3 regions of the Massilia consociata genome follow, and region 3 is predicted to be linked to each of the others. Evidence: riboswitches for the same ligand, from Rfam matches in the RefSeq annotation. Region 3 holds a riboswitch; each other region holds the start of a gene.
What was found. Region 3 has a riboswitch for cobalamin ahead of ACFFJK_RS11940 (cobaltochelatase subunit CobN). Riboswitches for the same ligand answer to the same signal wherever they lie in the genome.
Positions count from the first base shown of each region.

Region 1: another riboswitch for cobalamin. It lies ahead of ACFFJK_RS21995 (TonB-dependent receptor domain-containing protein); the one in region 3 lies ahead of ACFFJK_RS11940 (cobaltochelatase subunit CobN).
Region 2: another riboswitch for cobalamin. It lies ahead of ACFFJK_RS02780 (TonB-dependent receptor family protein); the one in region 3 lies ahead of ACFFJK_RS11940 (cobaltochelatase subunit CobN).

Region 1 covers NZ_JBHLWP010000031.1:501-10,668, forward strand. The annotation lists gene cobT (nicotinate-nucleotide--dimethylbenzimidazole phosphoribosyltransferase) at 1-944, shown strand, start outside; gene ACFFJK_RS21985 (adenosylcobinamide-GDP ribazoletransferase) at 947-1,726, shown strand; gene ACFFJK_RS21990 (histidine phosphatase family protein) at 1,729-2,271, shown strand; cobalamin riboswitch at 2,304-2,530, shown strand; gene ACFFJK_RS21995 (TonB-dependent receptor domain-containing protein) at 2,601-4,442, shown strand; gene ACFFJK_RS22000 (FecCD family ABC transporter permease) at 4,469-5,506, shown strand; gene ACFFJK_RS22005 (ABC transporter ATP-binding protein) at 5,508-6,281, shown strand; gene cobO (cob(I)yrinic acid a,c-diamide adenosyltransferase) at 6,287-6,913, shown strand; gene ACFFJK_RS22015 (cobyrinic acid a,c-diamide synthase CobB) at 6,915-8,216, shown strand; gene cobU (bifunctional adenosylcobinamide kinase/adenosylcobinamide-phosphate guanylyltransferase) at 8,213-8,785, shown strand; gene cbiB (adenosylcobinamide-phosphate synthase CbiB) at 8,779-9,729, shown strand; gene cobD (threonine-phosphate decarboxylase CobD) at 9,722-10,168, shown strand, end outside.
Region 2 covers NZ_JBHLWP010000003.1:252,266-262,433, forward strand. The annotation lists gene ACFFJK_RS02745 (histone deacetylase family protein) at 99-1,028, shown strand; gene ACFFJK_RS02750 (hypothetical protein) at 1,142-2,023, shown strand; gene ACFFJK_RS02755 (hypothetical protein) at 2,224-3,099, shown strand; gene ACFFJK_RS02760 (hypothetical protein) at 3,089-4,315, shown strand; gene ACFFJK_RS02765 (hypothetical protein) at 4,320-4,463, opposite strand; gene ylqF (ribosome biogenesis GTPase YlqF) at 4,665-5,612, shown strand; gene ACFFJK_RS02775 (DODA-type extradiol aromatic ring-opening family dioxygenase) at 5,744-6,538, opposite strand; cobalamin riboswitch at 6,658-6,896, shown strand; gene ACFFJK_RS02780 (TonB-dependent receptor family protein) at 6,977-8,971, shown strand; gene ACFFJK_RS02785 (cobalamin-binding protein) at 8,990-9,913, shown strand; gene ACFFJK_RS02790 (thiol:disulfide interchange protein DsbA/DsbL) at 10,026-10,168, shown strand, end outside.
Region 3 covers NZ_JBHLWP010000011.1:185,173-195,340, forward strand. The annotation lists gene ACFFJK_RS11915 (heme biosynthesis HemY N-terminal domain-containing protein) at 1-464, opposite strand, end outside; gene ACFFJK_RS11920 (uroporphyrinogen-III C-methyltransferase) at 466-1,587, opposite strand; gene ACFFJK_RS11925 (uroporphyrinogen-III synthase) at 1,642-2,403, opposite strand; gene hemC (hydroxymethylbilane synthase) at 2,396-3,445, opposite strand; gene ppc (phosphoenolpyruvate carboxylase) at 3,564-6,428, shown strand; cobalamin riboswitch at 6,498-6,714, shown strand; gene ACFFJK_RS11940 (cobaltochelatase subunit CobN) at 6,988-10,168, shown strand, end outside.

The sequences.
Region 1 (10,168 bases), on a different contig from region 3:
GCCTTGGGCGATTGGAGACGCTGGCCGCACAGCTTGGATTGATCCAACAATCGACCAGGGTGGCAATCGACCAGCCTGCCATCCTGGTGTTCGCGGGCGATCACGGTATCGTCGCGGAAGGCGTGTCGGCCTATCCGCAGGACGTCACCTGGCAGATGGTGGAGAACTTCCTGGCGGACGGGGCGGCCATTAATGTATTCGCCCGCCAGAACGGGTGCGCGCTGCATGTCGTCGACGCCGGCGTCAACCATGACTTCGGCCGGCGCGCCGGCCTGCTCGACCGCAAGGTCGGTCCCGGCACCCGCAATTTCGCGCATCAGCCGGCGATGTCACGGCAGGAGTTGGGCACGGCACTGGAACACGGCATGGCCCTGGTGCGCGACCTGCCGGGCAACGTCGTTGGCTTCGGGGAGATGGGAATCGGGAACACCACCGCGGCGGCGGCCCTCATGCACAAATTGACAGGCCTGCCGCTGTCCCGGTGCGTGGGTGCAGGCACCGGCCTGTCGGCTGAGGGTATCCTGCGCAAGGAGCAGGTCGTCGCGGCCGCCGTCGAGCACCACGTGGGCGTCGTGGAGCCGCTCGACGTGCTGGCCACCTTCGGCGGCTTCGAAATCGCGATGATGACGGGCGCGATGCTCAAGGCGGCCGAACTGCGCAAGGTGCTGCTGATCGACGGCTTCATCGTGACCAGCGCCCTGCTGGTCGCCGCACGCCTGCAGCCGGCCATCCTCGACTACTGCGTGTTCGCGCATTGTTCGGACGAAAACGGCCACCGTCTGATGCTCGAGGCGCTGGGCGCGCAACCCCTGCTGCACCTCGGCCTGCGCCTGGGCGAAGGCACCGGCAGCGCGCTCGCCCTGCCGCTGCTGCATGCGGCGGCAAACTTCCTGGGCGAGATGGCGACCTTCGCCTCGGCCCAGGTCAGCACGGCGTCCGAATAAGCATGCACCAGCTGCGCCTGTTCTTCATTGCGGTCCAGTTCTTCACCCGCCTGCCGATCCCGCGCTGGGTCGGCTTCGAGGCGGACTGGCTGCACCACGCCTCGCGCTACTTTCCGCTCGTCGGCCTCGTGGTCGGCATGATCGGCGCCGCGGTCTACGCGGCTGCCGCAACGGTCCTGCCGGTACCCGTCGCGGCCGTACTGTCCACCGCCGCCACGATCTACGCCACCGGGGCCTTCCACGAAGACGGCTTCGCGGATACCTGCGATGGCCTCGGCGGTGGCATGACGCGTGAACGCGTGCTCGAGATCATGAAGGATTCGCGCGTGGGCGCATACGGCGCGATCGGCGTGGTATGCATGCTGGGAGCGAAGATCACCGCGCTCGCCATGCTGCCGCCCGCTGGCGCCATCGCCGCCCTGCTGCTTGCCCATCCAATGTCGCGACTTGCGGCGACCTCGCTCATCTGGCGCATGGAGTACGTGCGTGCCGAGGGTAAAGCGAAACCGCTGGCCCAGCGCATGAGCACGATGGAATTCGGGATCGCCGCGCTCACGGTCGCGCTCACGGTAAGCGTGCTGGCCGCAAGCGGGGCGCTCGGCCTGTCCAGCCTCGCCGCCGCACTGCTGGCCTGCGCCATCTCCGCGTGGTGGCTTGCCCACAAGTTCAGCGTGCGCCTCGGTGGCTATACCGGCGACTGCCTCGGCGCCGTGCAGCAGCTGTCCGAAGTGGCGATCTACGTGGCGGTCCTGGCAACGCTCGGCCACGGTGCGTTGGCGTAAGCATGCGGCTCTGCCTCGTCCGCCATCCGCAACCCGATGTTGGTCCCGGCATCTGCTATGGCAGGACCGATCTCAGCGTATCCGCCACGGCCACCGCACAGGTTGCGGCAAGCCTGCGCGCGGCGGGCCTGCCCGGCGAGCTGCCTGTCTTTGCCAGCCCGCTCGAACGGTGCACCGGCCTGGCTGCGCAGCTCGGCCCACCGGTCGAACGCGATGCCCGCCTGGCCGAGATGGACTTCGGCGCCTGGGAGATGCGTCCATGGAGCGAGATACCGCGCGCCGACGTCGACGCCTGGACGGCCGACCTCCTCCATTACCGTCCGGGCGGCGGCGAAAACGTGCTCGATGTCGCACGGCGCGTCGCCGCCTTCCGCGATGAACTGCTGCGCTCCGGCCATGCCGGCGCCCTCCTCGTCTGCCACGCCGGCACCATCCGGATCATGGCGGCGCTCCATGCCGGTGGAACCCTTGAACAGGCCGCGCTACGTGCCGCATCAAGCCCGCACCGTATCGCGTACGGTGAAGTCATCGAGCTGAAAGAATGACAATGCCGCGACACCGAACGCGCGTCTCTACCGTATAATGGCGCCGTTTTGGTGCTCGCGCCTGTGTCCACAGGCGCAGTTAAACGGGAAACACGAAGCCCTACATAGGCCAACGTGTGCTGCCCCCGCAACGGTAAGCAAGTACCGCATTGAAGGATGATGCGGCAAACCGTCTTCCACGACCACTGTGCGCTTCGCATGGGAAGGTCCGACGGCCACACTTGCCAGCCCGGATACCGGCCAAAAGGTGGAAGCGTGCCAACAAGGCGCTTCTGTTCAATCTGGCTGACGGGGACGTCGGCTGGTTGTCCTTGATGTGAAAACTGTTCATGAACCTTCCTGTAACACGGCAAGCGGCCGCGCCTGCGCTCGCACTCGCCGTCCTGTCGTCTTTCGTTTCGTCCGCCTTTGCCCAATCCGCCGATACGGTGCTCGTGACCGCCAACCGCATGCCCCAGCGTGCGCTTGATGTCATCGCCGACACCACCGTCATTCATGCCGAGGAAATCTCCCGCTCCGGCGCCGGCTCGGTGGCCGACGTGCTGCAGCGCCAGCGTGGCATCGAGATCGCCCGCAATGGCAGCGCCGGCGCCTCCACCAGCGTGTACCTGCGCGGCGCCAACAGCAACCAGGTCGTGGTCCTGCTCGACGGCGTGCGCATCGGCTCGGCCACCAGCGGGGCCGCCGCATGGAACGCCGTACCGCTCGGGACCATCGAGCGCATCGAGATCGTCTACGGCCCGCTCAGTACCCTGTACGGCGCCGATGCGATCGGCGGCGTGATCCAGATCTTCACGCGCAAGGGCGAAGGCGGCCCGGCCCTCGGCGCCTCGGCAGGCCTAGGCAGCAACGCAACGCGCCAGCTCGACGCCAGCGTGCATGGCGCAGGCAGCGGCGTGCGCTATGTCTTCAGCGCCGGCCACGAAGAATCGGACGGCTTCTCCGCCACGCGTCCGGGCGCTTTCGGCTACAACCCGGACAAGGACGGCTACCGCCGCCGCAACGCCAACGGCCAGCTGTCGCTCGCCCTGGCCCCGGGCCATGAGGTCGGCGCCCAGTTCCTGCACAGCGACCTGCGCGCGCAGTACGACAGCGGCCCCGGCCCCTACGACGTGCACAACGAACAGGATTTGAACACCGCCGCCGTCTACGTCAGCAGCCAATTCCTGCCCAACTGGCGCAGCACGGTGCAGTACGCACGCTCCGACGACAAGCTGGGCAGCTTCACCAGCGCCGCCGCCTCCGGCGCCAGCCAGATCGATACGCAGCAGGATGAACTGACCTGGCAGAACACCATTGCCCTCGGCCCCGATACCTTGCAGGTGCTCTACGCCCACCGCAAGGAAGACGTCGCGTCGAGCTCCAGCGCGGCGCTGACGCGTGCCCGCATCACCAATGCGTACGCGGCCGCCTACTCGGCCAGGCGCGGCAGCCACCTGGTCGATGTCAGCGCCCGCCACGACCGTTCGGTCTACGGCAACAAGAATACCGGCGCCGCCGGCTACGGCTACAACTTCGGCAACGGCTGGCGCGCCACCGCCAGTGTCGGCACCAGCTTCCGCGCCCCCACCTTCAACGAACTGTACTTCCCGGGCTATGGCTTGCCCACCAACCGGCCCGAGAAAGGCCGCAACCATGAAGCCGGGCTGCGCTACGACGCCGGCCCGGTGCAGTTCGACGCCACGGTTTTCCGCAACCGCCTCACGGACATGATCGTCAACGCCAACCCATGCCCGGGCCGCACCGGCAGCTGTGCGTATAACGTCAACCAGGCCACCCTCGAAGGCCTGAGCCTGTCGGCCGAGACGCGCATGGCCGGCATCAGCCTGCGCGGCAGCCTGGACTGGCAGGACCCGAAGGACGAGACGACCGGCAGGCAACTGGCGCGCCGCGCAAGGAAACACGCCAGCTTCATGGCCGATTACACCGTGGGTACCGTGAAGGCCGGTGCGGAACTGCTGCTGTCCGGCGAACGCTTCGACGACGCCGCCAACCAGCGCCGCCTGGGCGGCTACGGCCTGCTCAACCTGTACACTAGCTGGCAGGTCACGCCCGACGTGTCGCTGCTGGTCCGTGTCAACAACGCCGCCGACAAACAGTACGAACTGGCGCGCAATTACGGGACGAGCGGACGCACCTGGTTCGCCGCCCTGCGCTACGGCCTTCGCTGACCGCGCGCAACGCAACAAGGAGACGCATGCATCACCCTGCCCTTCCGGTCTGGATCCATCCTCCGCGCCAGCGCGCCCTGCTCGTCATCGGCACGCTGCTGCTGTGCGCCGTCGCAAGCCTGCTGTTCGCCGGGATGACCGGATCGATCGCGGTGCCGCTGGCCGACGTGCCGGATGCGCTGCGCCGGCTGGCGCAGGGCGAAGCCGGTACGCTCGCCGCATCGCTGATCGAGCTGCGTGCCAGCCGTGCGCTGACGGCCTTCGTCACCGGTGGCGCGCTCGCCCTGGCCGGCGTGATGATGCAGGCGCTCCTGCGCAATCCGCTTGCCGACCCGTACGTACTGGGCATCTCGGCCGGCGCCTCGGTCGGCGCCCTGCTCGCGCTGCTGCTCATGGCGGCATCCATCGTGGTGGACATGGCTGCGCTCGGCGGGGCGGTGGCGGTTTCGATGTTGCTCTACCTGCTGGCCCGGCGCGACCTGCGCGGCGGGCTGGCGGCCGAGGGCGGCACTTCGATGCTGCTGCTCACCGGCGTGATCCTGTCGTCCGCCTGCATGGCCCTGGTGACGCTGATGCTCTCGATCGCACCGGAAGGACGCTTGCGCAGCATGATCTTCTGGATGATCGGCGACCTGGCCGGCGCACCGCTGCGCTTGGCGCCGTGGCTGGTGCTCGGCGCCGCCCTGCTGTATGCCTTGCGCAATGCCCGCGCCATGAACGTGGTCGCACTGCATGCGGAAAGCGCCGCCACGCTCGGCATCCGCGTCGGCAGCCTGCGCAAGGGCCTGTTTTTTGTGTCCGGCGTGCTCACTGCCAGCGCGGTGACCAGCGCCGGCTCGGTCGGCTTTGTCGGCCTGATCGTCCCGCATGCCTGCCGCTTCGCCTTTGGCCCCGACCACCGGGTGCTGATTCCGGCGGCGGTGCTGGCCGGCGGCAGCTTCCTGGTGCTGTGTGACACCCTGGCCCGCACCGTCATCGCGCCGCAGCAGCTGCCGGTCGGGGCGATCACCGCCATCATCGGCGCTCCGGTATTCCTCTACCAGCTGCACCGCCTGCGGAGGTGACATGATCCAGACCGAACGACTCGACCTGAACATCGCCGGACGCACGCTGGTACGCCAGCTCGACTGGGCGGCCCGTCCCGGCGAATGCTGGAGCATCATCGGCCGCAACGGCGCCGGCAAGAGCACCCTGATGCGCACGCTGGCCGGACTGCACCGGCCGAGCGGCGGCGCCGTCCTCGTGCGCGGCCGCGCCCTCGACACGTGGGCGCCGGACGAACTGGCGCGCGAACGCGCCTTCCTGGCGCAGTCGCGCCACGATGCCTTTGCCTACAGCGTGATCGAAACCGTCCTGTCTGCGCGCCATCCCTACCACGCCAACCGCTACTGGGAAGGCAGCGACGACCACCAGGCGGCGATGAGTGCCCTCGAAGCGATGGAAGTGGCCGACCTGGCGGGCCGCGATGTGCGCACGCTGTCCGGTGGCGAGCGCCAGCGCGTGGCGATCGCCGCCCTGCTGGCCCAGGAGACCCCGCTCCTGCTGCTGGACGAGCCGGCCAACGCGCTCGACCTGGCGCACCAGGTGAGCGTCATGGGCCTGCTGGCCGGCCTGTGCCGTGAGCAGGGCAAGACCGTGGTCATGATCGGCCACGACCTGAACCTCGCCTACCGCATTTCCACCCATGCCCTGCTGTTGATGGGCGACGGCCGCTGGCAGGCCGGTCCGGTGGCGCAGACCATGCAGCCGGGGCTGCTGGGCGACTTCCTCGGCCACCCGATCGAGATGCTCGAACACGGCGGCCGCCGCATTTTCATTCCATTCGAGGCCACAGCATGAACGACATGAGCAATATGAGCGAAGACGAGATCTCGGCGCTGAACGAGCGCCACCGCCAGCGCATGGAGCGCAAGAAGGCGGTGATCGACGCCAAGATCGCGGCCGCCGACAAGGAAATCGGCATCATCATCGTCAATACCGGCAATGGCAAGGGCAAGAGCTCGAGCGCCTTCGGCATGGTCACGCGCGCCCTCGGCCATGGGATGAAGGTCGGCGTGGTCCAGTTCATCAAGGGCGCCATGTCGACCGGCGAAGAGAAATTCCTGCGCCGCTTCCCGGACGAGGTCAGCTTCCACGCCATGGGCGAAGGCTATACCTGGGAAACCCAAGACCGCGAGCGCGACATCGCCAAGGCAGCCCAGGCATGGGAACAGGCGAAACGCTTCCTGCAGGATCCGGCAATCGGCATGGTCGTGCTGGACGAGCTGAACATCGCACTGAAGTACCGCTACCTCGACGTGCACGCCGTCATCGCCGACCTGCTCGACCGGCCGGTCATGCAGCATGTGGTGGTGACCGGCCGCGCGGCGCCGCCCGAGCTGGTGGCGGTGGCCGATACGGTCACCGAGATGAACGTGGTCAAGCACGCCTTCAAGGCAGGCATCGCGGCGCAGGCCGGGACGGAGTGGTGAGATGAACCGGGATGCAGGCGCCCGCGCCATACTGGTTGCGGCGATGGCATCGGGCCAGGGCAAGACCACCGTCACCGCGGCCCTTGCGCGCAAGCTGGTGCGCCAGGGCCTGCGCGTGCGGGTCTTCAAGTGCGGGCCGGACTTCATCGATCCGATGCTGCTCGAACGCGCTTCCGGCGCGCCGGTCCATACGCTCGACCTGTGGATGGTGGGCCTCGACGAATGCCGGCGCCGCCTGCACGATGCGGCGCGCGAAACCGATGCGATCCTGGTCGAGGGCGTGATGGGCCTGTACGACGGCTCGCCCTCTGCGGCCGACCTGGCGCGCGCGTTCGACATTCCCGTGCTGGCCGTGATCGATGCGTCGGCCATGGCGCAGACTGCGGGCGCGGTGGCCCGGGGCCTGCGCGACTATGGTCCGGTGGCGCTGGCCGGCGTGGTCGCCAACCGCATCGCCAGCGAAGGGCATGCCAATATGGTGGCGGCCTCGCTGCGCGACATCCCGCTCGTCGGCTGGCTGCCGCGCCAGGACACGCCGCTGCCGGAACGCCACCTCGGCCTGGTCCTGCCCGGCGAAGTCGACGGCCTGGAAGACCTGCTCGACAGGCTGGCCGACGCGCTGCATTTCAACGAACAAGCGTGGGAGGCACTGCCGCTCATGAGCCAGTCGGCAGCGGAATGGCCGGATGTCCCTCCTCTGCTGCAAGGACGAACCATCGCCATCGCACGCGATGTGGCTTTCTGTTTCCTCTACCCGGCCAATCTCGACGTTCTACAAAAAATGGGCGCGCGGCTGCGCTATTTCTCGCCCGTGGCGGACGAAGCGGTACCGCCGGACGCCGACGCCGTCTTCCTGCCCGGCGGCTATCCGGAACTGCACTGTGCCGCGCTGGCGAACGCCGGCCATTGGCAAGCGTCGGTCCGGGCGGCGCATGCGCATGGCCTGCCGATCGTTGCCGAATGCGGCGGCATGATGGCGCTCGTCGACGGCCTCACCGACAAGGACGGCAGGCGCTGGCCGATGGCCGGCCTGCTGCCGGGCGAAGTCCTGATGCAGTCGCGCCTTGCCGGGCTGGGGGCGCAAGCGATGCCGACGCCGCAGGGACCGCTGCGCGGACACACCTTCCACTATTCCAGGCTCGAGACCACGACGCCGCCGCAGGAGCATACCGTCAAGACTAGCACCGGTACCCAGGGCGAAGCGGTGTTCCGCATCGGATCGCTGACCGCGTCCTACTTCCACAGTTATTTCCCATCCAATCCGCCTGCCGCGGCCGCACTGTTCGGTGGAGGTCCGGCATGACGTGTACCCTCGTCTTCGGCGGGGCACGCTCGGGCAAGAGCGCCTATGCCGAGCAATTCGCCGAACGGGTCGCTGCCGAGGCCGGAAAGGACGTGGTCTACGTCGCCACCTCGCGCGGCGGCGATGCCGAGATGGCCGCGCGCATCGCGCAGCACCGCGATCGCCGCCCCCGGCACTGGCAGACCGTGGAAGAGGAACTGGCCCTGGCGGCCGTCCTGCGCGCCTACTGCGCCCCGCACCGCCTGGTGCTGGTCGACTGCCTGACGCTGTGGCTGAGCAACCTGATGTTCTGCGACGGCCGCAGCTATCCCGATGTCGGCGAGGTGGCGCTGCCGCAGCGTTTCCATGACGAGCGTGCCGAGCTTCTGGAGCTGCTCGATGCCGGCACGGCGGGCGACGTCGTGTTCGTCTCCAACGAGGTCGGCATGGGGATCGTGCCCTGGGGCGCGGTGTCGCGCTGTTTTGCCGATGAAGCGGGCCGGCTGAACCAGGCAGTGGCGGCGCGCGCAGACCGTGCGGTATTCGTGGCGGCCGGGCTGCCGCTGATCCTGAAAGGCCAGGCATGCTGAGCGGCCTCTCGCTTCCCGAACTGGCTTGCCTGCTCGTCGCCGGCGTGCTGCTCGATCTCCTGCTCGGCGAACCGCGCCGCTGGCATCCGCTGGTCGGCTTCGGCAAGCTGGCCCAACACATCGAAGAGTGGCTGAACCGCGGCAAGCTGCTGATCGGCCGCGGCGTGCTGGCATGGATGCTTGCCGTGCTGCCCTTGAGCGTACTGGCCTGGCTGGCTGCGGACCACGCCGGCATCTGGCTGCACGCCTTCCTGCTGTATGCCTGCATCGGACTGCGCAGCTTGCGCGACCATACCGCGCCAATCGTGGATGCACTGCGCGCGGGCGACTTGCAAACGGCGCGCACGCGCACGTCCTGGATCGTCAGCCGCGATACGCAGCATGCGCTCGAACCGGACCTGGCCAAGGCGGGCGCCGAGTCGCTGCTGGAAAACGGAAACGATGCGGTGTTCGGTACCCTGTTCTGGTTCATGGTGCTGGGGGGCGCCGGCGCGGTGCTATTCCGGCTCGCGAATACGCTCGACGCCATGTGGGGCTACCGCAACACGCGCTTCAACCTGTTCGGTCGCGCGGCGGCGCGCATCGACGACGCGCTGAACTACCTGCCGGCGCGGCTCACCGCGATGTCGTATGTACTGCTGGCCGGACGCGCCCGCGGGCGCGCCTGGCAATGCTGGCGCCGGCAGGCACCGGCGTGGAGCAGCCCGAACGCAGGCCCAGTGATGGCCAGCGGCGCCGGCGCGCTCGGGGTGTCGCTCGGCGGCGCCGCGGTCTACGACGGACAGGTGGAACAACGCCCTCCGCTTGGCGAGGGGCCGGCGGCCACGGTCACCGACATCGTCCGCGCATGGCGGCTGGTCCTGCACACGACCATTCTCTGGCTCGGCGTGGCCGCGTTCCTCGCAGCGCTCATCGTCGTTCTGCAACGGGGGCCGCATGCTTGAACACGGCGGCAACCTGCGTGCGGCGGCGCAGCTGTATGGCCGGGACGACTGGGTCGACCTGTCCACCGGCATCAACCCGCACGCGTATCCCGTCCCGGCACTGCCCGCGAATGCCTGGCACCGGTTGCCGGAGCCCGATCCAGGATTGGTCGCAGCGGCATGCGCCTATTACGGCGCGCCCGACCTGCTGCCTGTCGCCGGAACGCAGGCGGCAATCCAGGCGCTTCCGCGCCTGCGCGGACCCTCGCGCGTGACCGTGTCGGCTCCATCGTATGCGGAACATGCGCACGCATGGAGCAAGCATGGACACACGCTGAGGCTGGCGTCCTATGCCGGGCTGGATGAGGCGATCGAGGACAGCGATGTCGTCGTCGTGGTCAATCCGAACAACCCGACCGGGGAAACCGTCGCGCCCGAACACCTGCTGGCCTGGGCCCGC
Region 2 (10,168 bases), on a different contig from region 3:
GATTCTATGCGAGAACGGGCGCACGGGGGAACATGGATGAGCCGAGTGCAACCGGCCTGCGAACCGGCAGGCAAACGATTAGGCAGACGACAAGCACGATGAGCACAGCAATCTACAGTCACCCGGACTGCATGAAGCACGAGATGGGCGACTGGCATCCGGAATGCCCGGCGCGCCTGCAGGCGATCGACGACCAGCTGATCCTGGCCCGCCTGGACGGCCTGATCGAGCAGCGCAGCGCGCCGCTGGCCGACCTGTCCGACGTCCTGCGCAACCACACCCCCGGCGCGGTGGCGCTGGTGCGCGACAACGTGCCCGCCGCCGGCGAATACTATCCGCTCGACGGCGACACCATCCTCAGCCATGACAGCTACCGCGCGGCCCTGCGCGCGGCCGGCGCGGCGGTGGCGGCGACCGATGCCGTCATCGCGGGCGAAGTCGACAACGCCTTCTGCTCGGTGCGCCCGCCGGGCCACCATGCCACGCCGCGCGAGCCGATGGGTTTCTGCTTCTTCAACAACGTCGCCATCGCCGCCCGCCATGCGATGGAGGTGCATGGGCTGGAGCGCGTGGCCATCGTCGACTTCGACGTCCACCACGGCAACGGCACGGCCGAGGCGTTCAGGGGCGACCCGCGGGTGCTGATGGCGAGCCTGTTCCAGCATCCGTTCTACCCGTATTGCGACCCGGAGCCCGTCACGGCCACCAGCGTCAACATCCCGGTGCCGGCGCTGTGCGACGGCGAGGCCGTGCGCAAGCTGGTCACGGACTACTGGCTGCCCGCGCTGCATGCCCACAAGCCGCAGATGATCTTCGTCTCGGCCGGCTTCGACGGCCACCGCGAGGACGACATGGGCGGCATCGGCCTGGTCGAGGCCGACTACGCCTGGATCACGCGCCAGGTGATGGCGATCGCCAGGCAGTATGCGAACGGGCGCATCGTCAGCTGCCTCGAGGGCGGTTATGCGCTGTCGGCGCTGGGGCGCAGCGTCGTGGCCCACCTGAAGGTGCTGGCCGAACTCGAATAACCCGGCAATCGCCGTTCGCCTGCAGGCTCGGCCTGGAACGTCCTGCCCGGTCCGCACATCTAATCCTTCACGACTTCGCGCCCATGCGCGAAGCGACCAACAAGGAGAAGAAAGTGAGACCGACCCGACCCTTTTGCGCGCTGTGCCTGTTCCTCGCTTCCGGCGTGGCAGCCGCAACCAACTACACGCTATGGATCAACGGCCGCGCCGGTGGCGCGGTCGGCGCCGCCGGCAATTACGACGACTTCAGCTACTGGGGCCCGTCTTCCACCCCGGCCGGCGTCAACAAGAAGGCAGTCAACTGGGACGGCCGCAGCAGCATCGCGTCCCAGAGCGGCAAGGTGCGCGACGCGCTCGACTGCTTCTGCACCGGCCCCAACTGGTGCTATGTCGTCACCTACAGCGCCGGCGACCTGATGCTGGGCTACACCTTGGCCAACTACGGCGGCTCGGCGCGCCTGAAGAAGAACGCCAGCCCGAACGCCGCGGGCGTGTGCGGCAACAGCGACGGCAGTTCGCAGACCGGCTGGAACATCCGGTGGGTGCGTGTCGCCGCCGGCGCCGCCGGGGGCTCGGAGCTGTCCGATGCCGGCTCCTGGACGACGTCGGAACCGCTGGTGCAGGACCTGAAGACCAGCACCGCGCGCGCCATGTACAACCACAATACCACGCGCAACATCTGGTTCTACATGTATGCGGGCGCCAGGGGTACGCTGTATTCCGGCCTGCTGCCGGGCCAGGACGACGAAGTCATCGCCTACCACAGCAGCGGCGGCGTGGCCGGCAGCGCCGGCCGCTCCCTCTGCAACCCGCGCGACTGGTTCTGCAACGACCTGACGCTCGGCACCGCCGCCAACCAGGGCGGCAGCACCAAATGGAGCTACCACTCGGTGGTCTTCCGCGACGACAGCGAAGACTACAACCACTACATCAACGGCAACTGGGGCGGCATCATGGGCGTGGTGCGCAGCGCCGTGGTGAACACCGCCCTGTAGGCGCACAAGGGTGCACAAGAGGCAGCGTGCTTGCTTTGCGTAAATCGCGATGCTTCGTTGCCTCTTGTATTGTGCAATTACGACACACTGTTTCCTTTTCAATTGTGCAAATTGACATGCATATATGTCAGGCATAGAGTCGGACTCAGCCGTAACCGAGTGGTACCCCTACGGCGAACAACGACAAAAGGAGAAAGACAGTGAGACATCTACGTATGATCTGCGCGCTGTGCCTGTTCCTCGCATCCGGCCTGGCCGCTGCCGCAAACTACACCCTCTGGATCAACGGCCGCACCGGCGGCGGGACGATCGGCAACTACAACGATTTCAGATATTGGGGGCCCGGCACCACGGCGGCCGGCGTCAACAAGAAGGCCGTCAACTGGGACGGCCGCAGCAGCATCGCGTCCCAGAGCGGCAAGGTGCGCGACGCGCTCGACTGCTTCTGCACCGGCCCCAACTGGTGCTACGTCGTTACCCACAGCGCCGGCGACCTGATGATGGGCTACACGCTGGCCAACTACGGCGGCTCGGCGCGCCTGAAGAAGAACGCCAGCCCGAATACGAGCGGCGTGTGCGGCAACAGCGACGGCAGTTCGCAGACCGGCTGGAACATCAAATGGGTGCGCGCCGCCTCCGGGGCCGCCGGGGGCTCGGAGCTGTCCGATGCCGGCTCCTGGACGACGTCGGAGCCACTGGTGCAGGACCTGAAGACCACCACGGCGCGCGCCATGTACAACCACAATACCACGCGCAACATCTGGTTCTACATGTACGCGGCGGCCAAGGGCACGGCCTATTCCGGCATCCTGCCGGGGCAGGACGACGAGGCCGTGGCCTACCACAGCACCGGCGGCGTGGCCGGCAGTTCGGGCGGCTCCTACTGCAACCCGAGCGACTGGTTCTGCAACGACCTGACCATGGGCACCGCCGCCAACGAAGGCGGCAGCGCCAAGTGGAGCTACCATTCGGTGGTCTTCCGTGACGATAACGAAGCCTACAACCACTACGCCAACGGCAACTGGGGCGGCATCGTGGGCGTGGTGCGCAGCGCGGTGGTGAACAGTGCCCTCTAGGCGATCCAAGGGGCTGATCGGGCTGGGCGTCGCCTTCGTGGCCGCGCTCGGCCTGTGGCTCGCGCGCGGCGAGGCGGAGGCGCCCGTACAGGCGGCCCCAAGCCCGCCGCCCGCGGGACCCCGGTTCTTCGGCGCGCTAGCGGGCGACGGCGGCCTGGCCATTCCCGGCGACCGCGCCGAGCGCCGCCGCCAGTTGCTCGAGCACGCGCAGCTCACGGACCATACCTATTGCAGCTACCTGGAAGGCAGCAAGTACCCGATGGAGTCGCAGCCGGTGGCGCACAATCCCGACCAGCTGCACCCGAACCAGCCTGTCACGGAGATGCACCCGATGCGGGTCGAAGGCGGCGCGACCAGCAATTCGGTCCTGCTGCAGACCTCGCAGTCGCGCGTCTACCTCGCCGCGGGCGAAGCCGTTGCGTTTTCGCTGCGGGCCGTGAACGCGCAAGGCGAAGTCGTGCCGATCGTGATCACGCGCGCGGTCGCGCAGGGCATGACCTACGGGGCCAGCCGTGCCACGCCGCAGGTGGCGCTCGCGTTTGCCGACGATGGCGGCGGCGCCGACCCGGTAGCGGGAGACAACGCCTTCGCCGGCGTGCTGGCCCCAAGCCAGACCGGCCTGGCGGGCTTCCACGGCACCATCCGCACCGAGGTACGCTACACCGCGGGCGGGAAGAACGGGTTCGCCCTGTTCGACGTGGTCTACAGCCCGGTCCTGCCGGCCGCCTGGACCGGCCAGGTGCGCGAGGCGCTGGAAAACGGCTCGCTCAACTTCTACCTGCGCCTCGAGGTGCGCCAGCCGGGACGCTATGTGGTCACCGGCCGGGTCGACGATGCGCGCGGCAAGCCGTTCGCGGTGGCGACCTTCAACGACGTGCTGGAAACCGGCACGCGCGAAGTGAAGCTGACCGTGTTCGGCAAGCTGATGACGGACGAGGCGCCGGCATTGCCGCTCAGGCTGCGCGACGTCGACGGCTACCTGCTGCGCGAGAACGTGGACCCGGACCGCCTGCTGCTGCCGCGGCTGGAAGGGCAGGTGTTCGCCAGCCGCACGCAGAGCATGAAGGGCGTGTCGGACGCCGAATGGCAGAGCGAGGAACGGACGCGCTACCTCACCGAGTACGCGAAGGACCGCCATGCCGCGCGTGCGCAGCTGGCCGCCTTCGATCCGGCCCAGCCGCTGCCGCCGAGCGCCTGCGCAGCGCCGGAGCGCTAGACCGCTAGACCGGCAGCAGAGGGAAGCGGTCGACGAAGCAGGCGCCGCCGACCATGGCGCACAGCATGCCGAACGTACACCAGCGGATCAGGGAGTTCCTTGGTGGAAATTTCGCAGCCTTGGGCGACTTCTTGGTACGGTGTTGCATGGTGATACTCCTGATTGCAGCAGACACATGAAAGTCACCAGTGTGCGCCGCCGGATGGCGATAACGTTGTAGTGGATCAACAGGCCAGCGTAAAGAGTAGCTACAGGCCGCTTCAACAGGCCGGCTTTGCCCGGTCTGTTGCTTGCATGCCGCGGGGGCAGCGTAAAATAGCGCCCTGACCGAAGATTACGAAAGCACAGCATGTCCATTCAATGGTTCCCGGGGCACATGAACGCGGCCAAGAAGGAAGCCGCCGAGCAGATGGAGAACACCGATCTGGTGATCGAAGTCCTCGACGCCCGCCTGCCCGAGGCCAGTTGCAACCCGCTGGTCGAGGAACTGCGCAAGTTCCGCCAGCGTCCCTGCCTGAAAATCCTGAACAAGATCGACCTGGCCGACCCGGCCGCCACCGCGGCATGGAAAGCCTTCTATGACGCCCAGGAAGGCGTGACCGCCTACCCGATGACGACCAAGAAGCCGCTTGATGTCGCGCGCATTCCGGAGTTGTGCCAGTCGCTGGCGCCGCACCGCGGTGTGCCGACCAAGCCACTGCGCATCATGATCATGGGGATCCCGAACGTCGGCAAATCCACCCTGATGAACGCGCTGCTGAAGAAGCGCGTGGCGAAGGTGGGCGACGAGCCGGCCGTCACCAAGACCCAGCAGAAGCTCTACCTCGGCAAGCACATCGTGCTGGTCGACACCCCGGGCATGCTGTGGCCGAAGATCGCGATGGCGAGCGACGGCCTGATGCTGGCCGCCAGCCACGCGGTCGGCTCGAATGCGCTGATCGAGGAAGAGGTGGCGGAATTCCTGGCCAACCTGCTGCTGGAGCGTTACCCGCAGCTGCTCACGGCGCGCTACGGCTTCAAGACCGAGGGCCTGGACGGCATCGCCGTGATCGAGAACGTCGCGCAGCGGCGCGGCTTCCGCGTGCGCGGCGGGGAGTTCGACTACGAAAAGGCGGCGCACGTGCTGCTGCACGACTACCGCACCGGCGCGCTGGGACGCATCAGCCTGGAGACGCCCGCGACCCGCGCCGCGGCCCTGGCCAGGCATGCGGCCGAGATGGCGGAGAAGGCGCGCATCGCCGAAGAGAAGGCTGCCGCCAAGGCCGAGGAAGCGGCGCGCGGCAAGCGCGGCACCTGAGGTTTTTTGTAGGGTGGACGGCTATGCCGTGCGCGCGTCCAGGCAGATGATGCGTCCTCGCGATGCAAGCGTCATTTGAGCGCGCGGCCGCCAGGCGGCCACCCTGCGACCTGATGAGCAGGCCACTCGCTTCACCCGAACCGGAAGCTCGACACCGTCAGGCTCCCGAAAAAATCCTCCTCGTGATACACGCAGGCCGCCGGCTCCCGCTCGGCGGCGCCCAGCGCCACCATCAGTGGAATCAGGTGTTCCTCGCGCGGATGCGCTGCCCGCGCCATCGGCGCGTCAAGCCAGCCCAGCAGCGCGGCAGTGCGCTCCTGCGGCGGCAAGGCCAGCGCCTGCTGCAGCCATCCGTCGAACGCCTTCGATGCCGCCGCCCCGGAGGGACCGAACTGGCGCAGGTTGTGGTACGACAGCCCGCTGCCGATGAGCAGTACGCCATCGTCCCGCAGCGGCGCCAGCGCACGGCCGGCCTCGATGTGGCCCAGCGGGTCGAGGTCGCGCCGCAGCGACAGCTGCACCACCGGCATCGCGGCTTCCGGATAGACCGGATACAGCATCGAGAAGGTCCCGTGGTCGAAGCCGCGCGCCGGGTCCAGCCCGGCCGGATGGCCGGCGGTGCTCAACAGCGCGGCCGCCTGCTGCGCCAGCGCCGGCTCGCCCGGCGCCGGGTACCTGACCTGGTAGGTATGCGGCGGGAAGCCGCCGTAGTCGTAGATCATGCCGGGCGCCGTTCCCGACGACAGCATGAAGCCGGGCGTCTCCCAGTGGCTGGTGACGACCAGCACCGCGCGCACCCGGTCTCCCGCGTCGCGTCGCATCGCCTGCAGCGAGGCTTCCAGCTTGTCGTAGGCGCGGCCGTACTGGTCCTTCATCCACGGCCAGGGACCGCCGCCGTGGGACACGAAGTAGGTGGGAAGCGTCATGGGTGCTCCGGGTGTTCAGTCGAAGCACCCATGGTAGCCGATCGAACGCGGCGGCGCCGGCGCGGGCTCCACCAGGCCCGCCTGCAAGCGGCGAAACAAACCGCGACGGCTTGTCAGGTTATAATCGCCGCGTTCTGGTGCCCGCATGCGCAATCCGCGCGTGCAGTTAAACGGGAAACACGAGGTGTCCGCGCAACGCGCCGGCGCCGGGATGTGCTGCCCCCGCAACGGTCAACAAGCGTCGCCGCGCAGGGTTTCCTGGGGCGACAGGCCGCCTCGACAACCACTGTGCATCGCATAGGAAGGTGAGGCGGTCGGTCTTGCGAGCCCGGATACCGGCCAGACAGGTGGAAGCGCCGCAGGCATGGGCCTTGGGCGGCTTCCGTTGACTCCGGTGTGCGGGGACGCAGGCCGGTGCTTTTACCGAGAACATCCAACATGAATTTTGCTGCCGTACCGCGCAGCGCGCCGGCCTTCAAGCCGCTCGCGCTGGCCTGTGCTTTTTCCCTGTCCATCCTCGCCGCCAACGCCCTCGCGCAGGAAGCCGTGCCCTCGATCGTCATCACCGGGGCGCGTTTCCCGGCCCAGCCGAGCGCCGCGCCGATCGGCGCCACCGTCATCACCGCGGACGAGATCCGCCGCGCCGGCGCCACCGACGTCAATGCCGCGATCCGCAAGATCGGCGGCGTGTTCGGGCGCCAGAGCCTGGACGCCTCGCCCGACTTCGCGCTCGACCTGCGCGGCTTCGGCTCGAACAGCGCGCAGAACGTGGTGATCCTGGTCGACGGCGTGCGCCTGAACGAGAACGAGCTGACCAACGCCGTCCTGTCCAGCATCCCGGTCGATACCGTCGAGCGCATCGAGATCCAGCGCGGCGGCAGCAGCGTGCTGTACGGCGAAGGCGCCACCGGCGGCGTCATCAACATCATTACCCGCAAGGGCGCCCGCCCCGGTGCCCACGGCTCGCTGTTCGCGGAAGCAGGCCGCTTCGACGCGCGCGACCTGCGCGGCTCGCTGGCCTATGGCGCCGGCCCGGTGTCGCTGGACGTGGCCGTGGCCAGGCGCAAGACCGACAACTACCGCAAAAACAGCGCATTCGAGCAGGAGACCGCCAGCGGCGGCGTGCAGTGGAACTATGGCGCCGGCCGCGTCGGCCTGCGTGTGGAGCGCTCGCGCCAGGATGCGCGCTTCCCGGGATCGCTGACGGAAGCCCAGTTCCTGGACAATCCGCGCCAGACGGTCACGCCGGACGACTTCGGCAGCATCGACACCGACCGCGTCACCGCTTCGCTCGAACACCGCATCGGCAGCCTGGAACTGGCCGCCGAGCTGTCGCATCGCGAACGCGAGGTGGAAGCGAACTACTACTACTACACGAGCAACGGCGCCAGGATCGCATCAAGGTCACGCTACGACGCCGACCAGACCCAGTTCTCGCCGCGCCTGCGCCACATCGCCGCGCTCGGCGACAAGCGCAACGAGCTGGTGGCCGGCGTCGACCTGATGCGCTGGAACCGCCAGACCACGTCCGATTTCTCGCTGGGCGACGCGCAGCAGGATTCGACCGCCTTCTACCTGCGCGACGAGATCCAGTGGTCGGCGCCGCACAATGCGCGCCTGGCCGTCGGCGCGCGCCACGAGAAATTCGAGAAGAACTATTCGGACCCGCTGGGCTTCCCGCCGGTAGCGAACGAGCGGCGCGACCAGTCGGTCAACGCCTGGTCGCTCGAAGGCAGCATCGACGTGCTGCCGCAGCTGACCGTGTTCGCCAAGCTCGGGCGCAGCTACCGCATCGCCAACGTCGACGAGAACAGCGTGCGTTCCGGTCCCGAAGTCCTGGCCCCGCAGACCTCGCGCGACATCGAGCTGGGCGCCAGCTTCGGCAACAGCGCACGCCAGCTCGGCGCGCGCCTGTTCCGCCACCGCCTGAGCAACGAGATCTTCTACGATCCGACCCTTTACGGCCGCTGGGGCGCGAACACCAACCTCGACCCGACCCACCGCCAGGGCGTGGAAGTGGAAGGGCAGCTGGTCTTCGCCCGCGACTGGCGCCTGACCGGCCAGTGGCAGCACGTGCAAGCCGAGTTCACCGGCGGCCCGAATGCCGGCCGCGAGATGGTCCTGGTGCCGAAGAACGTCGTGACCGCGCGCCTGGCCTGGGCTCCCGCCGGCGGCCACAGCGCCGACATCGGCGCCCAGTGGGCCGACCGCCAGCGCTACGGCGACGATTTCGCCAACAGCTGCAATGCCCGCATCCCGTCGTTTACCACCGTGGACGCGCGCTATGCGTACCGCGTGGGGGCATGGGAAGTGGCGGCGACGGTACTCAACCTGGCCGACCGCCAGTACTACAGCAACGCCTTCGCCTGCCGTTCGGGCATCTACCCGAGCGACGGCCGCCAGCTGAAGCTGTCGTTGCGCTACGACTTCTAACAAACCACGATGGGTGCCTTGAATCGACTCGTCCCCGCGCTGCTGGCCCTGGCGGCGCTGGGCGCCGAGGCCGCCGTGACGGTGGTGGACGACGCCGGCCGCCGCGTCACGGTGGGGCAGCCGGCGCAACGCGTCATCTCGATGGCGCCGCACGCCACCGAGCTGCTGTTCGCGGCCGGCGGCGGCGCGCGCGTCGTGGGCGCCATGAACTACAGCGACTACCCGGAGGCGGCAAGGAAGATCCCGCTCATCGGCAGCAACAGCCAGATCGACATGGAGCGCGTGCTGTCCCTGAAACCGGACCTGATCGTGGTCTGGCATACCGGGAACACGGCGCGCCAGATCGCGCAGCTGGAAAGTCTCGGCATTCCCGTGTACCACACCGAGCCGCGCCGGCTGGGGCAGGTGGCGGACAATGTCGAGCGCCTGGGCCAGCTGCTGGGCACCCAGGCGAGCGCGCAGGCCGCCTCCCGCGCCTTTCGCGCCCGGCTGGCAGGGCTGGAAGCGCGCTACGGCAAACGCCCGCCGGTGACGGTGTTCTACCAGATCTGGGACCAGCCGCTGTACACGCTCAACGATGGCCAGATCGCCAGCGACGCGATCCGCCTCTGCGGCGGGCGCAACGTGTTCGGCCACCTGAAGGTGGTGGCCCCCGTGGTCAGCATCGAGGCGGTGCTGGCGGCGGACCCGGAAGCGATCCTGGCGGGCAGGCGCCATGATCCGGCCAACCCGGGGCTCAGGCTGTGGGAGCCGTACCGGAACATGACGGCGGTAAAGCGGGGCAACCTGGTGACCGTGGACGGGGAGCTGCTCACGCGGCCGGGGCCCAGGATCATCGACGGCACGGCCCGGCTGTGCGAGGCGCTGGATGAGGTACGTCAGCGCAGACCGCAGGCACGAATCCAGGTGCGTACCTCAGCCACTCACTCATCACTTCCGTAAGCTCAAGTTAATTCCGTAAGCAAATGCAAAATCACCGCTCTTCCTTCTTGGGGAAGGCAAAAAAGTGGTAATCTCCCGGCGTTTGCTAATTCTTTCTTGTGGAAGGTAACCTATGCGTTCTCTGCGTTTTGCCATCATCGCCGCCGCCATGTTCGCCAGCACCGCCATCGCGTCGCCGGCCGACCCGAAAAACGGCGTTGACTACCAGACGCTGGCCCAGCCGCAGCCGGTCCAGGCAACGGGCAAGAAGGTCGA
Region 3 (10,168 bases):
AGGCGCGCCGTCTTGAGCGAGTTGTCGTGGGCAATACCGGCCAGCCAGGCGTCGCGCCGGGCCGGCTCGCGCATGCGGTGCGCGGCCCGGGCCCCGATCAGGGCAGCCAGGCCGGCGTTTTCCGGCAGCTCGGCGGCGCGCATCGCGGCCTTTTCCGCATGGCCGAAGCGGCCCTCGAACAGCGCCTTGAGCGCGTCGCGCAGGCCGTTGTTGCCTTCGCGCTCACGCTTGCGCTGGCGGTAGGCCGCCACGCGCTTGGGCATCTTGAGCGTCGCATTCAGGGCCCTGACCAGGCCGTACACGACCAGGAACAGCAGCACCAGCAGCACGACGAACAGGTTGAGCGACATGTCGAGCCGGTGCGGCGGATAGAACAGCACCACGTTGCCCGGGTTGAAGCGCGCCGTCACGGCGATGCCGATGGCTGCGGCCATCAGCGCGACTAGCCAGAGTAGGAGCCGCATCTTATTGCTTCGCCTTGTAGTTGCGCACGGCGTTCAGGCTCTCGGCCAAGGTCGGCATCTCGATGTTCAGGTTGTTGGCCTGCACCTGGCGCAGCGCGGACTGGGCCGCCTGCGTGGCGTGGGCGCGCGTGTCGAAATACTTGAGCAGGATCTCCTGGGCGCTGCGCAGGTCGTCGCGGAACGACGCTTCGTTACGCGACAGCAGCGCCAGGCGCGCGTTCAGCAGGCGCAGCTTGAGATTCTCGCGCACGAAGAAGGATTCCGACGGCGACAACATCAGGGCTTCCGGCGTGTCGACGCTTCGCACCCGCACCAGCTGGCGCACGTCGTCCCACATCTCCTGGCTCCAGTTGCGCCAGGTCTGGGTCATGCGCGCGCCCAGGCTCAAGGGCTGGGGCGTGGCGGTGTCCTGCGCCTGGCGGGTGCCGCGGCTGGAGGCGGCCGGCAACAGCGGCTTTTCGTCGGACAGCATCGGCAGCGCGTCCACCTGGGCGATGACGGCGTCCAGGCGCAGCGCCACGCCGGCCAGGTCGAGCGCCGGCATGGCGCGCAGGCGCTCGATGTCGGCGCCGATGGCGCGGCGGATATTCAGGAACTGGGGCTTGTCCGAACGGCCCAGCGAGCGGTCGGCGTTCTGCAGCGCGATCAGGGCGCCTTGCACGTTGCCGGCCAGTTGCAACTGCTGGCTCGCCGTGTTCAAGACCTGCTCGACCTCGGTCAGCGCCCATTCGTCGCGGTTCTTCGACAAGTCCTGGTACAGCTGCTCCAGCGCCAGCTGCTGGGTCTGGGCTTCGGTCTGGCGGCTTTCCAGCACGCCAACCTTGATCTGGAGTTCCTTGGCCGTATCGGCCACGTCGCGTGCCAGCGCCGCCGTTTCCGCGTTCACGGCATTGCCTTTCTGCAGGCTCAGCGCCATGTCGCGGCGCAAGGTGTTGATCCGGCTGTGCGAGGTGACGGTCTGCACCGCCAGCAGCACGGCAAGGGCCGCGACCGCCAGCGGCAGCGGACGCAGCAAGGCCTGCAAGCCGCCGCCATGCGAAGGATGGGACGGCGACTTCTGGAGAGCGGGGCCGGCCGCATTGGCCGGAGCGGCCTGTTCTGGATGATTGGGCAATTCGTTCATTGTTTGTGATTGTATCGCGGCAATAGCGCCGCACCATACCGCCGCCACTATAAGCTATAAGGCCGCCAGCAAGCGTGCGTCGCCGGACCCGGTCAGCGTCACCCGCGTGCATCCCAGCGCCCGCGCCGTCTCGGCGATGCGCGCATGGGGAACGATCAGGTGCTGCTCCTGCAGCCGGGACAGGCCGGCGCCCGGGTCGAGCTGGCGCACCAGCGCGGCCAGGCCACGCAATGCTTCCGAGCTCGTGATTATCCAGTCGTTTTGCCCAGCCAGCAAGGAAGACAGCTGCCGGGCCAGCCCATCGGTCAGCGCCGGCACGCTGCGCCGGTAGGCGGCCACCGTCTCGACCAGGGCACCTGCTGCGCGAAGGGTGTCGGCCATCAGTTCGCGCCCGCTCTCGCCGCGCACGATCAGCACGCGCTTGCCGGCCAGCGCCGCCAGGTCGAGCCGGGCCAGCAGGTGCTCGGAATCGCTGAGCGCGGGGTCGGGCGGGGAATGGATGGTGGCATTCGCGCCGGTGACGCCATGGCGCGCCAGGGCGGCCCGGCTGCCCTCGCCGACCACGCCGATCGGCACCCCGGCCGGCCAGGCGGCAATGTGGGCGAAGGCCGCCTCGACCGCGTTCGGCGACACGAAGGCCACCAGCGCATAGGCCGGCAGCCGGGCCAGCGCCGCCCGCAGGGGAGCGGGGTCGTCGAGCGGCGCAATGTCGAGCAGCGGCAATACCACCGCCTGGCGGCCAAGGCCTGCCACGGCCTGCGCCAGCGCATCGGCCTGGGCGCGCGGCCGGGTGATGACGACCGTGGGTTCAGGCATCCTGCGCGTTGCCGGCAGCACTGTCCAGCCCGGACTCCGGCGCGGACTCCGCCGCCGCTTCCTGCTTGCAGGCCTCGAGGATGCCGCGTGCGTCCTGGTCGTCCAGCAGGATCGACACCTGCTCGCCGAGGAACTCGGGGTGCTCCCACGAACCGGCCACTTCCGCCTGCGCGATGCGCCGGCCGTCCGGCGTGGCGACCATGGCGCGCAGGCGCATGGTGGAGCCTTCGACGGTGGCGAAAGCCGCCAGCGGAATCTGGCAGCTGCCGCCGAACACCTTCGACACCTTGCGCTCGGCCGTCACGGCGCGCGCGGTGGCGTCGTGGTTCAGCGGGGCCAGCAGGGCACGCAGGTCCACGCCGTCGCTGCGCGGGCCGCTCAGGATCTCGATCGCCATCGCGCCCTGCCCCGCGGCCGGCAGGCTGTCCTCGGGCGCGAGCAGCGCACGGATGCGCTGGGGCAGGCCGAGGCGGATCAGTCCCGCCGCCGCCAGGATGATGGCGGCATAGTCGCCGCGGTCGAGCTTGCCCAGCCGGGTATCGAGATTGCCGCGCAGCGGCTTGATCACCAGGTGCGGGTAGCGCGCCGCGATCAGCGACTGGCGCCGCAGGCTGCTGGTGCCGACCACCGCCCCCGGCGGCAGCTCGGCCAGGCTGGCGTAATCGTTCGACACGAAAGCATCGCGCGGGTCTTCGCGCTCCAGCACGGCGGCCAGTTCGAAACCTTCCGGCAGTTCCATCGGCACGTCCTTGAGCGAATGAACGGCCAGGTCGGCGCGGCCTTCGGCCATCGCCACTTCCAGCTCCTTGACGAACAGGCCCTTGCCGCCGACCTTTGACAGCGTGCGGTCCAGGATCTGGTCGCCCCGTGTTGTCATTCCGAGAATATTGACACTACACTGCGGATATAATGCGGCGAGACGTGCGCGCACGTGCTCCGCCTGCCACATGGCCAGGCGGCTCTCGCGGGATGCGATAATCAGCTTCGCGGGCGCTTGCTGCGCCGATTCATTTGCTTTCAACACCGATTCTTTCACTGTCATCTAGCCTACCAGGACGATGCCGGTAAACGGCCCATGCATAAGATCACAAATTTTAGCATGGGGCTCTTGCAGACCATGGCCAACCGCCATCGCACAATCAACTTAACTTGTGGTCGATATGGATAATCCTGCTGCATCAACAAACCCGGGCGCGCTGCGTGACTCGCCACGCGACGCCGACAAGGACGCGCCGCTGAAAGAAGACATCCGCCTGCTCGGCCGCCTGCTCGGCGACGTGCTGCGCGACCAGGAAGGCGACGAGGTGTTCGAGATCGTCGAAACCATCCGCCAGACCGCCGTGCGCTTCCACCGGGAAGACGACCCGAAGGCCGGCGAGGAACTGACCGGCCTGCTGCACAAGCTCACGCGCGACCAGACCATCTCGGTGGTGCGCGCCTTCTCCTACTTCTCGCACCTGGCCAACATCGCCGAGGACCAGCACCACATCCGCCGCCGCCGCGCCCACCTCATGCGCGGCGCCGCGCCGCGCCAGGGCAGCGTGGCCCACGCCCTGTGCAAGCTGCGCGACGCCGGCGTGCCGCAGGAGGCGGTCGAGGGCTTCTTCAAGGACGCCTTGATCTCGCCGGTGCTCACCGCGCACCCGACCGAAGTGCAGCGCAAGAGCATCCTCGACGCCGAGCACGACATCGCCCGCCTGCTGGCCGAGCGCGACCGCGGCTTGACGCCCAAGGAATTGCAGCGCAACGGGCAACTGCTGCATGCGCGCATCGCCACGCTCTGGCAGACCCGCATGCTGCGCTATTCCAAGCTCACGGTGGCCGACGAGATCGACAACGCCCTGTCCTACTACCGCATCACCTTCCTGCGCGAAGTGCCGGGCCTGTACGACGACATCGAAGCCGAGATCGCCGCCCGCTATCAGGGCGAGGGCGAGGACGAGCAGGCAGGCGGGAGTGCCGGCCTGGGCAACGCGCAGTACCTGCAGATGGGCAGCTGGATCGGCGGCGACCGCGACGGCAACCCGAACGTCAACGCCGACACCATGCGCCATGCGCTGGTACGCCAGTCGACCACCATCCTCGAGTTCTACCTCGACGAAGTGCATGCGCTGGGCGCCGAGCTGTCCGCCTCCACGCTGCTGGTGGCGGTCACGCCCGCGATGCAGGCGCTGGCCGACGCCTCGACCGACCAGTCCCCGCACCGCAGCGACGAACCCTACCGCCGCGCGCTGATCGGCATCTACGCGCGCCTGGCCGCCACCGCGCGCGAACTGGGCGTCGACCACATCCTGCGCAAGGAAGTCGGCCACGCCCCGCCCTACCTCGACGCCGGCCTGTTCGCGGCCGACCTGGAGGTCATCGCCGATTCGCTGCGCGCCAACCACGGCGAGATGCTAATCGCGCCGCGCCTGGCCGGCCTGATGCGGGCGGCGCGCATCTTCGGCTTCCACCTGGCCTCGCTCGACATGCGCCAGAGCTCGGACGTGCACGAGCGCGTCCTTTCCGAACTGTTCGCCCGCGCGCAGGCCGAAGCCGACTACGCGCAGCTTCCCGAAGAGCGCAAGGTGGCACTGCTGCTGGCCGAACTGGCCCAGCCGCGCCCCCTGTACTCCCCGTACGAGAGCTATTCGGAGGAGACCAATTCCGAGCTGGCCATCCTGCGCACGGCGCGCGACATCCGCCTGCGCTACGGCAGCCGCGCGATCCGCAACTACATCATCTCGCACACCGAGACCGTCTCCGACCTGCTCGAAGTGCTGCTGCTGCAGAAGGAGACCGGCCTGATGCGCGTCGCGCATGGCGGCGCGGGCGTCACCAGCGAGGTGATGGTGATCCCGCTGTTCGAGACCATCCCCGACCTGCAGAGGGCAGCCGGCATCATGGACGAATGGATGTCGCTGCCTCTGGTGGCGAGCGTCATCGAGAAACAGGGCCGGCTGCAGGAAGTCATGCTCGGCTACTCGGATTCGAACAAGGACGGCGGCTTCCTCACCTCGAACTGGGAACTGTACCAGGCTGAGCTGAAGCTGGTCGACGTGTTCGCCGCCAAGGGCGTCAAGCTGCGCCTGTTCCACGGCCGCGGCGGCACCGTGGGCCGCGGCGGCGGCCCGAGCTACGACGCGATCCGCGCCCAGCCGCGCGGCACCGTCAACGGCCAGATCCGCCTGACCGAACAGGGCGAGATCATCGCCTCGAAGTTCTCGAATCCCGAACTCGGCCGGCGCAACCTGGAGCTGCTGGTGGCCGCGACGCTGGAAGCAAGCCTGAGCCCGCAGGCGGACGACGCCGGCAACGGCGCGACGGGAGGCGACCTGGCGCGCTACGAAACCGTGATGGCCGAACTGTCCGCGCGCGCCTACAAGGCCTACCGCAACCTCGTGTACGAGACCCCGGGCTTCACCGACTACTTCTTTGCCGCTACGCCGATCGCCGAGATCGCGGAACTGAACATCGGCTCGCGCCCGGCTTCGCGCAAGTCGACGCGCCGCATCGAAGACCTGCGGGCGATTCCCTGGGGCTTCTCGTGGGGCCAGTGCCGCCTGCTGCTGCCGGGCTGGTTCGGCTTCGGCGCCGCGGTCAGCGGCTGGCTGGCGGACGGCGACCGCGAGGAAAGGATGGCGCTGCTGCGTGCGATGTACCGCGACTGGCCGTTCTTCGCGACCCTGCTGTCGAACATGGACATGGTGCTGGCCAAGACCGACCTCGCGATCGCCTCGCGCTACGCCGGACTGGTGGCGGACGTGGAACTGCGCGAGCGGATCTTCCGCCGCATCACGGCCGAGTACGGAGAAACGCTGCGTTGCCTGGAAGCGGTCACCGGCGTCACCGAACGCCTGGCCGGCAACCCGCTGCTGGCACGCTCGATCCAGAACCGCTTCCCCTACCTCGATCCGCTGAACCACCTGCAGGTCGAACTGATCCACCGCCGCCGCAAGCTGGGCGACAACGTGGATCCGCGCGTGCACCGGGGCATCCACCTGTCCATCAACGGGGTGGCGGCGGGCCTGCGCAATACGGGCTGAACGCGGTCCGCATAGCGGGAACGACCCACGACAAAGATGTCGTGACAACAACTCGGCCGGACGGTACAATCCGGCCGTTACGCGATTGGTGCCTTCCTGCAGGTCTGCAGGAGGGTGAAACGGGAAGCCGGTGACGCGCGGGATAGCCATCCCCGCCAGTCCGGCGCAGCCCCCGCTGCTGTAAGCCTGACGACGCTGGCCGGACGCCACTGTGCATCGCACGGGAAGGCAGGGCCAGCGAAGGAAGAAGGCGAGCCAGAAGACCGGCCAGTCACGATGCACTTTGCAATGCCCGGGGTGTGGCATTGCCGGTTGGCTGTCCCTCGTTTTCCTTCGGTCCGGGTCATGACACCGTCCAGTGCGCGCGGCTTTCGTGCGCCCTGGATGCGCACGGCTTTTCCATGGAGCACAGGGCCTGCCTGGTTTTCATGCGCGCCCTGCGTGCTTCACTGGTCGACCCGAACTGAGCGCCCGTACCTTCGTCCGCGCCTGCCTCCTCGCAGCGCTGCTGTGTCTCCTACCCACCCTGCCCGTTCGCGCCGGCACCCTGCTTGCCATCGTGACCGAACGTGCGGCGCCAACCGCCGTCGAAGCAGCCCATCGCCACCTGGCGCGGCATCCGGAAGACCGCATCCTGCTGCGCACTCCGGCCCAGCTCATGGCGGCCAGCGGCGGCGACGTCGCACGCTGGATCCGGGGTGCCGACAGCGTACTGGCGGTCTCGGTGTTCGGCGACCCGGCGCGGCGCCTGAAGGACGCCCTGGCAAGCCACGCCCGCCCGGGCACCGAGGTCCTGGCCTTCAATGGCGAAGCCACGCTCAGCCTCATGACGCGCGGCCGCCACGGCAGCCTGGCAGGCTTTCCGCCCGAAACCCTGCGCCAGCTGTCGAACGAGACGCCGCCGGAGGCGGCCCTGCGCGCCGCCGCGGCGCATCCGGCGGCAAGCCGCTGGCTGGCCGCGCGGCGCCTGTGGCAAGGAAGCGGGATGGACAATACGGCGGCCCTGTTCGCCCACCTGCTCGCACCGGCGACGCCGCTGGCGGCGCCGCGCCCGGAGCCCGCGCTGCGCCTGCGCGCCGGGCAGCGCGAACTGGCCGACGACGCGGCCTGGGGCCGCGCCGCCGAGCTCGGGTTGGCGGACAAACCCACCGTCGTGGTGCTCGACCTGGCCAACATGGACGGCATCGTGCCGGACGCACTGTGCCGCCACATCGAACGGCAGGGCCAGCCCTGCGTGCAGGTCCTGAGCCGCTGGGGCGGCGCCTCGCGCGAGGCGCTGGAACGCCTGCCCGAGCTGATCGCACCGGCGCGTCCGGCTGCGCTGGTGGTGCTGCAGGACTTCGTGGTCGGCGCGGCCGAGGGCCGCGAGGCGGTGGAGGCGGCGTTCCAGCGCCTCGACGTGCCGGTGTTCAAGGCCATCCGCATGCTCGATCGCAGCGCCATGCAGTGGCGCCTGTCGCCGGACGGCCTGGCCCCGGACTCGGTGCAGTACCGCGTCGCCCTGCCCGAACTGCAGGGCATCGGCCAACCCGTCGCCGTGGCCGCGCTGGGCCAGGCCCGGCACGATCCGAAGACCGGACTCGAGCATCGTCCGCCGGTGGTGCTCGATGCGGAAGCGGGCCGCCTCGCCGCACGCGTGCAGCGCTGGCTGGCCCTGCGCGCCAAGCCCAATCGCGACAAGCGCATCGCCCTCATCTACTACAACCACCCGCCGGGCCGACAGAACATCGGCGCCGACAACCTCGACGTGCCGGCATCGCTGTTCGACATGCTGCATGCACTCAAGGCCGCCGGCTATACGGTCGGCGACCTGCCCGCCTCGCCCGAGGCGCTGCTGGAACGGATCATGGCGCACGGCGTCAACCTGCCCGAAGACCGCGCCGCCCTGCGCGAACTCGCACCGGCGGTCAACGGCGTGGCCGCCGGGGACTACCAGCGCTGGTTCGCCACGCTCCCGCCGCGCGTGCAGGGGGAAATGACAGGCGGCCTGCTCGGCCGCCTGCACGCCGACGTGCTCGACGCCGAAGCCGGCGGCGAGCAGGTGCTGGGTCGCAAGCGCGCAGAGGTCGTCATCGCGGAGCTGCAGCACCTGGTCGAAGGCGCCGACCACCCGCGCCGCGAAGACGCGCTGCGAGACCTCGCAAGCCTGAAACAGGGCTATCTCGCCTGCCTCGGCGATCGCCCCTCGCGCCGCTGCGCTACCCTGGCTGCGCTGCAGCGGCGCCTGGTCCGTTTCGGCATCGAAGGCATGCGCGGCTGGGGCCCCGCTCCCGGCAAGGTGATGGTCGACAGCGGCAAGCTGCTGGTGCCGGGCCTGGTGTTCGGCAACGTCTTCATCGGGCCCCAACCGCCGCGCGGCTGGGAAGTGGACGAGGAGCTCCTGCACGCAAACACCAGCATCACGCCGCCGCACCAGTACCTCGCTTTCTACCATTGGGTGCGCGACCGCTTCCGGGCCGACGCCCTGGTCCATGTCGGGCGTCACTCGACCTATGAATTCTTGCCCGGCAAAGCCGTCGGGCTGGCCGCCGACGACTACCCGAGCCTGATCGCAGGCGACCTGCCGGGCATCTATCCCTACATCGTCGACGGCGTCGGCGAAGGCACGCAGGCCAAGCGGCGCGGCCTGGCCGTGATGGTCGACCACCTGACCCCGCCGCTGGCCGCGACCCCGTTGTACGACGAACTGCTGTCGCTGCGCCAGGTGGTCGAAAGCTTCGAGGCCGCCGGCTCGGAGTCGCTCAAGGCGCAGGCAGCAAGCCTGATGCGCGAACGGGTGGCGCAGCTGAACCTGCGCGCCGAGCTCGAAGCCTCGATGGCCGACGTGCTGAAGGTGCGCGGCATCGGTTTCGACGCGGCCGAGGACGACCTGCTCGCGCACGAGATCGGCCACTTCCTGACCAAGCTGCAGGAGAAATTCATGCCCCATGGCCTGCACGTGTTCGGCCGGCCGTGGGAGCGCAAGTCGCTCGACCTGATGCTGGACTCGATGCGCCAGGGCGGCACCGTCGATGCGGACATCGAGCGCAAGCTGGCCGCGTCGCCGGCGCTGGAGATGCGCGCCTTGCTGGCGGGCCTGGAAGGGCGCTACATCGAGCCGGGCAAGGGCAACGACCCGCTGCGCTCCCCGGAAGCCCTGCCGACCGGGCGCAACTTCCATGCGGTCGACGGCGACATCCTGCCGACCCGCCTCGGCTACGGGCTGGGCGAGCGCCTGGCCGCCCAGGCTGCCGATCGTCCCTCCACCGTGGACGACGGGGCGGGCAGCGAGGGCATCATCCTGTGGGCCTCGGACGCGGTGCGCGACGAAGGCGTGATGGTGGCCTTCGCACTGGCGATGATGGGCGCCGAGCCGGTATGGAATGCGCGCGGCGTCGTCACCGACGTGCGGCTCAAGCCGGATGCCGTGCGGCGCGACGCGATCGTCACCACCTCCGGCCTGTTCCGCGACCTGTACCCGAACCTGATCCGCCTGATCGACCGTGCCGGCCGGATGGCGCTGGCCGCGTCCGCCGCCACGCTGGCCGAACGGGAACCCGGGCTGCACGAAGCCCTGCAGGCGGCACTGGCGCCCTTGCCGGGCGGCGGCGCATGGGGGCGCGAGCCGCTCGAACGCAACCGCGTGGCGCGCGAATGGCTGGCGCGCACGCAAGCCCTGCAGGGCGGCGGCATGCCGCTTGCCCAGGCCGGCCACGCAGCCGTGCAGCGCGTGTTCGGCGATGCTCCCGGCGCGTATGGCA